DNA from 2 places in the Nocardiopsis sp. iso_237 genome. Region 1 is predicted to be linked to the other one. Evidence: riboswitches for the same ligand, from Rfam matches in the RefSeq annotation. Region 1 holds a riboswitch; the other holds the start of a gene.
What was found. A riboswitch is a leader RNA that binds a small molecule or an ion and turns the genes downstream of it on or off. The one in region 1 is predicted to bind S-adenosylmethionine.
Positions count from the first base shown of each region.

Region 2: it holds a riboswitch for S-adenosylmethionine, as region 1 does, so the genes downstream of both, thrC (threonine synthase) here and AC0VYM_RS20550 (aminotransferase class V-fold PLP-dependent enzyme) in region 1, are expected to answer to the same signal.

Region 1 is NZ_CM149669.1:4,509,958-4,516,081, forward strand. It holds gene AC0VYM_RS20535 (primosomal protein N') at 1-2,062, shown strand, start outside; gene AC0VYM_RS20540 (DinB family protein) at 2,059-2,628, opposite strand; gene AC0VYM_RS20545 (SAM-dependent methyltransferase) at 2,619-3,338, opposite strand; gene AC0VYM_RS20550 (aminotransferase class V-fold PLP-dependent enzyme) at 3,585-4,973, opposite strand; SAM riboswitch class IV at 5,036-5,150, opposite strand; gene AC0VYM_RS20555 (DUF3870 domain-containing protein) at 5,368-5,772, shown strand; gene AC0VYM_RS20560 (CaiB/BaiF CoA transferase family protein) at 5,779-6,124, shown strand, end outside.
Region 2 is NZ_CM149669.1:675,004-681,127, forward strand. It holds gene AC0VYM_RS03205 (class I SAM-dependent methyltransferase) at 1-482, shown strand, start outside; gene AC0VYM_RS03210 (GrpB family protein) at 597-1,199, shown strand; gene AC0VYM_RS03215 (MerR family transcriptional regulator) at 1,327-2,238, opposite strand; gene AC0VYM_RS03220 (alpha,alpha-trehalose-phosphate synthase (UDP-forming)) at 2,427-3,872, opposite strand; SAM riboswitch class I at 4,143-4,283, shown strand; gene thrC (threonine synthase) at 4,297-5,556, shown strand; gene AC0VYM_RS03230 (ubiquitin-like small modifier protein 1) at 5,601-5,879, shown strand.

The DNA of each region.
Region 1 (6,124 bases):
GCCCGACGACGGCCTCTTCGACGTGTCGGAACTGCTGGACCCCAAGGCGCTGGCCAAGGCCAGGGCCAGGGAGGCGTCCCGCCCCGAACCGCGAAGGCCCGCCGCGAGCCTTCCGGTGGCGCGCGTCATCGTGGACACACCGCTCCCCCACTTGGACCGCTACTTCGACTACCAGGTCTCCAGCGACCAGGACGCCGACGCGGTGCCCGGCTGCCGGGTGAAGGTCATGTTCAACGGGCGCCTGTTGGCGGGGCTGCTCGCGGAGCGGGTGGAGCGGTCGGACTTCGCCGGGCGGCTCGCCTATCTGGACTCGGTCGTCTCCTCGGAACCGGTCCTGTCCCCGGAGATCCTGGAGCTGGCCCGGGCCGTGGCGGACCGGTACGCGGGCACCCTCAACGAGGTGGCCAAGCTGGCCATACCGCCGCGCAGGGTCAAGGTGGAGCGGGAGGCCCCGCCGGAGGAGGAGACCGGCCCGGAGCGGGACGACACGGCGGCGGACCCGGGGCCCTGGCGGGACTATCCGGAGGGTCCGGCGTTCGTCGAGGCCCTGCGTGAGGGGCGTCCGGCCCGCGCTGTCTGGAACGCCCTGCCCGGCCCGGAGTGGGCCGACGCCATCGCGGTGGCCGCCGGGGCCGCACTGGACGCCGGTCGCGGCACGGTGATCGTGGTCCCCAACAGCCGTGACGTGCAGGCCGTGGACGCCGCTCTGACGCGCCTCCTGGGCGAGGGACGCCACGCCGCGCTCCCCGCCGACCTGGGCCCGACCCCGCGCTATCGGCGCTGGTTGTCGGTGCTGCACGGGCGGACCAGGGTGGTGGTGGGCTCGCGCCTGGCCCTGCTGGCGCCCGTGCGCGATCTGGGCCTGGTGGTGCTGTGGGACGACGGGGACGACGTGCACGTGGACCCGCACGCGCCCTATCCGCACGCCCGCACGGTCCTCGCGATGCGCGCGCACATGTCGGGTGCCGGAGCGCTCTTCGGCGGACACACCCGCACCACCGACGCCCAGCTGCTGGTGGAGTCCGGGTGGGCGCTCCCGCTGGTCTCCGACCGGACGACCCTGCGCGGCCGGGCGCCGGTGGTCAAACCCGCCGGTGACGACCGCGAACTGGCCCGGGACGAGGCGGCGCGCTCCGCCCGGCTGCCGAGCCTGGCGCTCAAGGCGGCCCGGGAGGGGGCGCGGGAGGGCCCGGTGCTGTTCCAGGTGCCGCGTCGGGGCTATCTCAACGCCCTGGCCTGCGCCGGATGCCGCGAACCGGCCCGCTGCGGGGCCTGTCACGGGCCGCTGGCCATCCGCGAGGCGCACGCCGTGCCCTCCTGCGGGTGGTGCGGCCGGGTGGCCGGGCAGTGGGCCTGCTCCGAGTGCGGGGTGACCCGTATGCGGGCGGTGGTGGTGGGTGCCCGCCGGACCGCCGAGGAGCTCGGCCGGGCCTTCCCGTCCCTGACCGTGCGCACCTCGGGACGGGACGAGGTCCTGGCCGAGGTGCCGAACCGGCCGTCGCTGGTGGTCTCCACCCCCGGCGCGGAGCCGGTCGTCCCGGAGGGCGGGTACGCGGCCGCGGTGCTCCTGGACGGCTGGGCACTGCTCAACCGGGCGGACCTGCGCGCCTCGGAGGAGGCGCTGCGCCGCTGGCTGAACGCGGCCGCGCTCGTGCGGCCGGGCGGCACCGTGGTGGTCTCGGCCGACGCGTCACTTCCGGTGGTGCAGTCGCTCGTGCGCTGGGACCCGGGCGGGTTCGCCGAACGGGAGCTGGCCGAGCGGCGCGGGCTGGGCTTCCCTCCGGCGGTGTCGATGGCCTCGATCACCGGGGCCCCCGAGCACGTGCGTGAGCTGCTGGACCAGATCCGGCTGCCCGAGTCCGCCGAACTGCTGGGACCGGTGCCGGTCGGTTCCGAGACCGGCGAGAACGGTGACCACGTGACCGAGCGGGCGCTGTTGCGTGTGCCGCGCGGGGCGATCGGTGACCTCTCCCGCGCGTTGAAGGCTGCCGCCTCGGCGCGCAGCGCGCGCCGGGACGAACACCTCGTGCAGGTCCGGGTGGACCCGCCGCACGTGCTCTAGGCGACCGGTTCCGACCACGGACCGGCGCTCTCCCCGAAGCGGGCCCGGTACAGGTCGCGCAGGAGGGCGACCTCGGCGCCGTGGTGGATGAACTCGCGGTTCAGGTGCAGGATGAGCACGACCAGCGGGAAGTCCGACCACTGAGCCGCCTCGGCGCCGCCCACCGGTTCGGCCAGGTCGTCGTCGTCGAGTTCCTGGACGTGGTCGGACCAGGTCACGTAGGCCCTGCGCAGCCGCTGTCTGGCCTCGGCCGCGGTGGAGGGCCAGTCGATGTTGTCGCGGCTGGCGGTCCGGTCCCCGAAGTGCCAGTTGATCCTGGCCTCCAGCACGTCCACCACGATGTGTCCCAGCCGCCAGGCGATGGTGGTGACCGGCGGCGGCACGGGTTCCGGATAGGCACCGTCCGGGGCGTGGCGGCCGTCGGGCAGCTGGCGCACCGTCCAGCAGTCGGGGACGGGCTCCCAGTAGAACTCGGCGTCCGTCAGCCCCTCCAGCCTGGGCCACAGGGAGAAGTCCCAGTAGAACCTCATCTGGGCCAGGATCTCACCGTTCCAGTTCAGCGCCATCGCGTCGCTCCCCTTCCTCGCCTGGGCACGCGGCCCAGTCCGCCCAGGGTTCCACACCCCGGGGCGGACACGTCCTCGTCCGGGTAGGGCCACCAGGTCAGGTCGGCGACCCCCGGTTCGACGGGGAGGAAGGGGGCGAAGGCCCGCTCCGCCGTGGGGCGGGGAGCCGTGGACGTGAGGGCGACGTATCCGCCGCCGCGCATCATGCCGTGCAGGGTGTCGAGCCCGGCGGGCGGGTCCTGCTCCGTGCCGGGACGGGTCATCAGTACGGCGACGGGCTCGTCGAAGTCGACGAGCCCGCTGGTGTGGAGGCGTCGGAGCACGGCGTCCGTCCCGGAGTCGCCGGAGCCGTCCCCGGCCAGGACGGTCGCGTTGCGCGCGGGGGCGGCCAGCACCCCCGCCGTCCCGGTCGGCGCCAGGTGCACCAGGGTGGCGTCGGCGCTGGCCCGGCGGACGCGCTCGGCGGTGCCGGGCACCGGACAGCCCCAGTCCACGAACTGGCGGATCCCGGCGTCCGCGCAGAGGTAGTCGACGACGCGGCCCAGGAAGGCCTGGTGCACGCGGACCCGTTCGGCCTCGGCCGGGTCCGGCGGGCGGGTGCGCGAGCCGAGGCTGACCACCGGTGAGGGCTGCTCGGGGACGCGCGGGGGTTCGGACGCTCGGAACACGGCCGTGAGGGGACCTGTCTTGGGTCCTCGTACGTCCGTCACGATCACGCTCCCCCAGCCGGTTCGCTCGCGGGAGGCGGGACGCCGCGTCGGTACGGACCGGTCGGGCCCGGCGACGGCGCGCCCCACCGTCAGGGCCCGATAGTACCGCCTGGGAACGTGATCCCCGGCACACCCCCGCGTGAAATGTGACCCAGTGCGTCGAATGTGGGGTCATGCGTAGTGAAGTTCCATGAGTCCGAGGTCCCGAATACTCCGATTCCGGACACTCCGGGCGAGAAGGGGGCCTCAGAGGACGTTGCGGGGGTCCGGAACCGGGGCGAGGCGGCCGTCGCAGTCGGCGTACTCCCAGCGCGGGCCACGGGCCACGAGGTCCGCCACCGCGCCGACCAGACGGTCGACGTGCTCCTCGGTGGTCCCCACGCCCAGGCTCGCCCGCACGGCCTGCTCGTGCCCCTCGGGCAGCAGGTGGGTGGTGAGCGGGTGGGCGCAGAACAGGCCGTCGCGCACGCCGATCCCGTACTCGGCGGAGAGGGCGGCGGCCAGGAGGTCGGCGGGCAGGCCGTCGACCACGAAGGACACGATCCCCACCCGCGCGTGTTCGGCGTCCCACAGGGACAGTTCGCGCACGCCGTCGATCTCGCCCAGCCCGGAGCGCAGGCGCTCCAGCAGGGCGGCCTCGCGGATGTGCTGGAGCGAGAGCGTCTCGGTGGTGAAGGTGTCGCAGGCCGCCGCCAGCGCCACGGCGCCCAGCACGTTCGGGCTGCCCGCCTCGTGCCGCGCGGGCAGGTCGTTCCACTGGACGTCGTGCTCGGTCACCCGGCGCGTCGCTCCCCCGCCGGCGAGGTAGGGGGCGGCGTCGCCGAGCCAGTCGGCGCGGCCCGCCAGCACCCCGGACCCGAAGGGGGCGTAGAGCTTGTGCCCGGACAGCGCCACGTAGTCGGCCCCGGTCCCGGAGAGACTGAACGGCAGGTGCGGCACGTACTGGGCGGCGTCCACCACCACGCGGGCGCCCTCGGCGTGGGCGGCCTCGACCAGCTCCTCGACCGGCCAGATCTCGCCGGTGACGTTGGAGGCGGCGGTGACGCACAGCAGCCGGGGCCCCTCGGGCGCCTCCGCGAGCGCGGTCCGGGCGGCGGTGACGGCGGTCTCGGGCGACGCGGGCAGGGGCAGCCGGACGACCTTCCCGGCGCGTGAGGCCGGGTGCTCCCACGGGAGGAGGCTCGCGTGGTGCTCGGACTCGAAGACCACCACGGTGCAGCCCTCGGGAACGGCGCGGGCCAGCAGGTTGACGGCGTCGGTCGTGCCGCGCACGAACACGACGGCGTCGGCGGAGCCGTACGCGTCGGCCTCGGTGCGCACGCCCAGGAACCGGGAGACGCTCCGGCGGGCGCGCTCGTAGGCGTCGGTGCTGACCTGCGAGTGGTGCCCGGCGCCCCGGTGGACGCTGGCGTAGTAGGGCAGGGCGGCGGCGAGCGCGTCCGCGACGCTGGTCAGGCAGGGGGCGCTGGCGGCGTAGTCGAAGTTGGCATAGTCGACGCGCTCACCGGTGACCAGGGGGACCCCGCCCTCGGCGGTGACGATCGCGCACTCGGTACGGGCCTCGGCCTCGCGGGCCGCGTCCCGGGCGGCGGAACGGCTGGAGCGCGTGGAGTCGAACGGGATGACAGTGGTCATGGGGCACCTCTTCTGCGGGTCGTGGGACCCACGGGGTACGCCGATGACGGCTGCGCCTCAGGGGTCCGCGCTTGTCTGACACGGTCGTGTCGGGACCTGGTCCTCACCCGGGGCACCCCACCGCGGAAGGAGGGTTGCCGACCAGCTAGCCGGGGCTTGTCGCTGGTACTCGTGACCTGAGCGGAAATGTAACACAGGGCTCCCGTGGCGCGCATCCGTGTGCTCGTGTGCCCTGGACCACCCCCGCCCTTGACACCGACCGTCCCGGCTGGGCCATACTGATCGAGAACTGCCCTCACGTCGCGGGTGTCCGGTTTCCCCCGGCCGCCCTTCAGACGCGAGACTCCAGTGAGTTGGAGTTTTCGCGTGCCCGCAGACAAGAGGTGCTTTTCCGTTGTACGGCGACGACCGTGTTCAGCAGCTTCTCCGCGACCCCAGGGTCGTGCTCATCTCCGGCTACGCCCGTCTTCCCGACTCGGTGGCGAGCCATTCCCAGTACCAGCGGCTCGGTGTCGTGCTCGCGGTGGACTCCGCGGACGGCCGGATCGTGGCCGCGGACACCACCCTCCTGACCGACCTGGCCAAGGACTTCTTCCGTGCCCTGGTCGAGGGCGCCTCGGTGACCGAGGACATCGCGGAGATCGTCCAGCGGGTCCAGACGCGCTACGCGGGCCAGTCCGGCGCCGCGCTCACCACCGCGCTGCGCCGCTGCCTGGAGACCTACTACCAGCTGCGGGACGGCGACCAGCTGCCCTGCGGCCCCGTGGACCCCGAGAGCCCGTCCGACGGCGAGGAGTGACCCCCCATGCGTGAGACCAGTTCCCCACCCGATCCCGCTCCCGGTCCGGGAGCCCCGCTCCCGCTGGCCGGGGTGCGGATCGCCGACCTGTCCCGGGTGCTCGCGGGCCCCTACGCCACCATGCTGCTCGCTGACATGGGCGCCGAGGTGGTGAAGGTGGAGCAGCCCGGCCGGGGTGACGACACCCGGTCCTGGGGCCCGCCCTACGCCGAACCCACCGAGGAGCACCGGGCGGACCACTCCCCCGGCGAGGCCGCCTACTTCCTGTCCGTCAACCGGAACAAGCGCAGCCTGGCCGTCGACCTGAAGGACCCCGAGGGGCTGGCCGCCGTCCAGGAGCTGTGCGCGACCT
Region 2 (6,124 bases), 2.7 Mb from region 1:
TCAGCGTCCACCAGTGGTCCGACCCCGCCCGGGGCCTGGCCGAGGTCCGGCGGGTGACCACGGGGCCCGTGGCGGTGCTGACCTGCGACCCGGCCCTGGTGCGCGACTTCTGGCTGTACGAGTACTGCCCGAAGGTCCTGGACACCGAGGCGCGCCGCTACCCGGAACCGTCGGCCCTGGCCGAGGGGCTGGGCGGCACGACCACCGTCACACGGGTACCGATTCCGCTCGACTGCTCGGACGGCTTCAACGAGGCCTACTACGGCCGCCCCGAGGCACTGCTCGACCCCGGGGCCCGGCAGGCCTGTTCGGCGTGGAGCTTCGTCGACGAGGCCGCGCACACCCGCTTCCACGAGGACCTGTCCCGCGACCTCCGCGACGGCACGTGGGACGCGCGCCACGGGCACCTGCGCGAGCTGCCCGAGTGGGAGGGCTCGCTCGTCCTCGTGGTCTCCACCCCCGACGGCCCGCCCGAGCCCTGACCGTCGCGTTCGGTCATGCCGCTCCGACAGTCCGTGGCGTCACGGATGCGCGTGCATATGTAAGGCACGTCGAAAGCCTTGACGCGGGTACGCCGGACGACAAGGCTTTGTGGAATGTCGCCCCTCGAATCGCCCTCTCTGCCCTCACGAGGAGACAGGCGGGTCGCCACCGACCCCATGGCACGCAACCTGGTGAACGGTCGCGTGCGCCTCTCCGAACCCGACCCCAAGTGGCCCTACCTGTTCCGACAGGAGGAGTCCCGTGTCCGGAGCGCCCTCGGGGACCGCGTGCTCTCCCTGGACCACGTCGGCTCCACCGCGGTGCCCGGCCTGGCCGCCAAGCCCTGCGTCGACCTGGTCATGGTGGTCGCGGACTCCGCCGACGAACCCGCCTACCTCCCCGACCTGGAGAAGGCGGGGTACACCCTGGTCATCGCGGAACCCGACTGGTACGAACACCGGGTCCTCAAGGGCCCCAGCGTCAACCTCAACCTCCACGTCTTCAGCGAGGGGTGCGAGGAGGTCGACCGCATGCGGCTCTTCCGCGACTACCTCGCCGCCGACGCCGGGGCCCGGGAGCGCTACACCGCCGTCAAGCGCGAGCTCTCCGAGCGCACCTGGAAGCGCATCCAGGACTACGCCGACGCCAAGTCCGACATCGTCCTCGAACTCCTCGCCGAGGCCGAGGCCTGGAAGGCGGTCTCCCGGACCAACTGACCGACCCCCGGCCGGACGACCGGTGACGAACCGGATGACCGGAGTCCGACCGCCACGCGACCCCGCCGAAGGGCGTGTCCAGCACGGGACACGCCCTCGCGTCGTTCCAGCCCCGTCTGGCCGTGTCCTAGGGGGCGGGTGAGTCCTGGGCGGACAGTTCGATGGCCAGTTCCATACAGCGCCATCGGGCCGGGGAGACGTCGTAGGGCATCTTGCCGATGGCTTCGAACGCGCTCATGGATCCGGCCTCCCGCCTGCCGGAGCCGATCACGTCCTCGCCGTCGTCGGCGTCGGCGGGAGCGGGGTGCAGAGTGTCCCAGGCGTCGAAGAGGGCGTCGTCGTCCTCGTCCAGGCCGGACTCCTCGATGACGGCGTGCAGGGCTCTTTCAAAGGCGTGCCGCTCGGCGGCCACTTGGGCCACCCGTGGATCGTCGACGGCGACACCGTCGTCGAGCGCCTCCTCGGCGGCATCGACGCGGTCGGAGTCCTCCCGCAGAGCGGGATGCGTGGCCAGGGCGATGAAGCGGGTGGCCTGGACGGCCGCGCCGAGCGGGCCGAAGACCCGCTCGGTGATCAGCAGAGTGTCCAGGTCCGCCTGACGCAGGGAGCCCTCGGGCAGGCTCCTGAGACGGTCGGTGACGAAGTCGGAGAGCAGGCCCATCCGGCTGCCTTCGGTGCGCATCCGCTGCACGGCGGTCCGTTGCCGCTGCAGTTCCGCCTCCTGTTCGGCGAGGGTCCCCTCCAACCGCTCCAGGACGCCCGCGATACCGCCTCCGCCGTCCGCACCGCCGGAAGTCGCGCCGGTCTCGAAGGAGTCACGGATGTCGTCCAGGGCGATCCCTGCGTCGGCCATCCTGCGAATCCACAGCAGGCGGATCATGTCCTCGTACCCGTAGCGGCGGCGGCCGTCGACGCCCCGCTCAGGCTCGGGGAGCAGACCGATCCCGTGGTAATGGCGGATCGCCCGTGGCGTGGTGCCGGCGAAGGCCGCCGCGTCACCGATCCTGACCTGACGGGGCGGGACGAAAGACAGGTGCATGAGCGGGGACCTCTCCTCAAGGGACCGGGACGTGGGTCCACAGGACCACATGCCGCTACGGAAGGTGCAACCCGCCGCGGGCAGCGACGACCCGGCACCGACCATCGCTCACCGGAAGGAGCCCCTCACCCCGCATCGCGGGCATCAGCATGCGGAGCGTGCGCAGGAAGCCGAACCCCTTACACGGCCTAGCCGTGCGCGCCCAGGGCGCGCAGCTGCTCCTGGAACCACCGGCGCGGCGGCAGCGCCACGGCCGCCTCGGCCAGCCGCTCCCGGCGCTCCTTGCGCTCGCCCTCGGACATCGACAGCGCCCGGTGCAGCGCCTCAGCGGTCTCCACGGTGTCGTAGGGGTTGACCAGCAGCGCGGCGTCGCCCAGCTCGTCCGCCGCCCCCGCCTCACGCGAGAGCACCAGCACCGAGTCGCGCTCGGAGAGCACCGGGCCCTCCTTGGCGACCAGGTTCATGCCGTCCCGGATCGGGTTCACCAGCAGCACGTCGGCCATCTGGAACGAGGCCAGCGAACGCGGGTAGTCGTCGTTGACCTCCAGTACCAGCGGGGTCCACTCCGGGGTGGCGAACTCCTCGTTGATCTCCTTCGCGGTCCGCAGCACGGATTCCGTGTACTCCCGGTACTCCGGCACGTCGCCCCGGCTCGGGTAGGCGAACGCCAGGTGGGTGACCCGGCCCCGCCACTCCGGGTGCGCCGTCAGCAGCTCCCGGTACGCCTCCAGGCCGCGCACGATGTTCTTGGACAGCTCGGTGCGGTCCACGCGGACGATCAGGCGGGTGTCGCCCACGGCCTCGCCCAGCGTGCGCCTGCGGTCCGCCACGGCGGGCTCCGAGGCGCTCTCCCGCAGGCCCTCCTCGTCCGCGCCCAGGGCGTGCACACCCACCTCGACGACCCGGCCCCCGTACTCCACGGTGCGGCGTTCGAGGTCGACGTCGGCGCGCAGGATCTCGGCGCAGCAGCGCAGGAACGCGTCGGCCCAGCGGGGGCTCAGGAACCCCAGCCGGTCCGCGCCGAGCATCCCCTCCAGCAGCTCCCGCGCCACCTGGGCGGGCAGCATCCGGAAGTACTCGGGCGGGGCCCACGGGGTGTGCGAGAAGTGCGCGATCCGCAGGTCGGGGCGGCGGGCCCGCAGGATGCGCGGCACCAGCGCCAGGTGGTAGTCCTGCACGGCCACGCGCGCGTTCTCGGCCGCACCGCCGACCAGCGCCTCCGCGAAGGCGTTGTTGTAGGCGGCGTAGTCCTCCCACAGGTTCCGGAAGTCCGAGCCGAAGGAGGGCTTGTTCGGGGTGTCGTACAGCATGTGCTGCACGAACCACAGGGTCGAGTTGGCGACCCCCGTGTAGGCGCCCGAGAAGGTCGTCTCAGGGAGTTCCAACATGTGGACACGCATGCCGTCGAGGTCGTGCGCGAGGTCCAGACGGGCCCCCGGCGCCTCGGCGGCGGCCCGACGGTCGGCCTCGGACAGGGCCGCGCACACCCACAGCCCGTCGATCTCGGTGGCCACGGAGATCATCCCCGAGACCAGTCCGCCGCCGCCCCGACTGTGTGTCAGGGAACCGTCGTCGGCGGTGGAGAAGGAGACCGGGCCCCTGTTGGAGGCTATGAGGATCTGAGCCTTGTCCACGTGGTCGTCCTCTCGACGAAGGATGGTCCGGGGATCACGCACTTCCCCTAGGTCTCGCCTGCGGGCAGCGGCCCCAAACCCCCTCAGAGTCAACCGTGGACACCGTCACACGGGCGGGGAGGCCGCCTCCGGGTCGCGCCCCACGTGGACGGTGCCGTCTCACCATGCGAGCCGGATTGTGTAATCCGGATCACCCGGCGTGGAAAATCGGTCAGCACCTCAGTTACAGTGACGGTGCGTTCTCGGAGAAGAACCGCCACAACTTCATATTGCTCATCCAGAGGGGTGGAGGGACCGGCCCTGCGAAGCCCCGGCAACCATCTCGACATGTGGAACCGCGATCACCGCGACCCGTCGAGGCAGGTGCCAACTCCGGCCTGGGGTCAAGGTGGCCACCAGGAAAGATGAGGGGAGACGCCTCGCCATGGCGATTGCCGCCGCTGAACCCACCTCCGTCCGCGCCTTCGGCCCCGGGACCGCCCTGTCCTGTCGGGAGTGCGGTGAGCGCTACGAGCTCGCGCCGATCTTCGCCTGCCAGTTCTGTTTCGGCCCCCTGGAGATCGCCTACGACTTCGGGACCGTCACCCGGGAGCAGATCGAGAGCGGCCCCAAGAACATCTGGCGCTACCGCTCCCTCCTCCCGGTCCCCGACAACGTGGCCGACCTCCCCAACATGAACCCCGGCCTCACCCCCCTGGTCAGGGCCGACCGCCTCGCCGCCGAACTCGGCCTGCGGTCCCTGCACGTCAAGGACGACTCGGCCAACCCCACGCACTCCTTCAAGGACCGCGTGGTCGCGATCGCCGTCGAGGCCGCCCGCACCTTCGGGTTCACCACCCTCTCCTGCTCCTCCACCGGCAACCTCGCCGGAGCCGTGGGCGCAGCCGCGGCCCGCGCCGGGTTCGACTCGTGCGTGTTCATCCCGGCCGGTCTGGAGGAGGGCAAGGTCGTGATGGCCGCCGTGTACGGCGGCAAGGTCGTGGCCATCGACGGCAACTACGACGACGTCAACCGCTTCTGCTCCGAGCTCATCGGTGACGAGGCGGGCGAGAGCTGGGGCTTCACCAACGTCAACCTGCGGCCCTACTACGCCGAGGGCTCCAAGACGCTGGCCTACGAGATCGCGGAGCAGCTCGGCTGGCGCCTGCCCGAGCAGATCGTCATCCCGATCGCCTCCGGCTCCCAGCTCACCAAGATCGACAAGGGCTTCCAGGAGCTGATCCGGGTCGGCCTGGTCGAGGACCGCCCGTACAAGGTGTTCGGCGCGCAGGCCACCGGCTGCTCGCCGGTCGCCCGGGCCTGGGCCGACGGGCACGACGTCATCCAGCCGGTCAAGCCGGACACCATCGCCAAGTCGCTGGCGATCGGCAACCCGGCGGACGGCCCGTACGTGCTGGACATCGCCACCCGCACCGGCGGTGCGATCGAGCACGTGGGCGACGACGAGATCGTCGACGCCATCAAGCTGCTGGCGCGCACGGAGGGCATCTTCGCGGAGACCGCGGGCGGCGTGACCACCGGCGTCCTGCGCAAGCTCGTCCGCGAGGGCACGCTCGACCCCGAGGCGGAGACGGTCATCGTCAACACCGGCGACGGGCTCAAGACCCTCAACGCCGTCGACTCCGGGGTCACCGCCACCATCAAGCCGTCCGTCGAGGCCTTCAAGGCCGAGGGCCTGGCCTGACCCGCGCCCCCTCCCACCACCCACGTCCCAGGAGTACGAACACCATGAGCGTCAGCGTCCGCGTGCCCACCATCCTGCGCACCTACACCAACGACGTGTCCGAGGTGACCGCCGAGGGCGGCACCCTGGCCGAGGTCCTCGACGACCTGGAGGCCAACCACCCGGGCATCCGCGCCCGCGTGCTCGACGACAACGGCAAGGTCCGCCGCTTCGTCAACGTCTACGTCGGTGACGAGGACGTCCGCTTCGAGAAGGGCCTCCAGACCGAGGTCCGCGACGGCCAGCAGATCTCGATCATCCCCGCCGTCGCCGGGGGCTGCTGACCGACGGCACCACACGGACGGGGCGGGCGCCGGAGGGCGCCCGCCCCGTCCGTGTGTCCGGCCCCTCGTAACCTGGGAGGAGGATTCTTCTGGGACGAGGGTGGCGATGTCCGTGTCCAGGTGGAGTGGGCCGACATCAGGTTCCGTGGCTTCGTGGCTGGGTTCGGGAGGCGATGAGCCGTGTGGCCTATGGTTGGTTTGTCCTCGGTGTCCAACTTTCGAGAAGTTGGAAAAACGACCCCTTG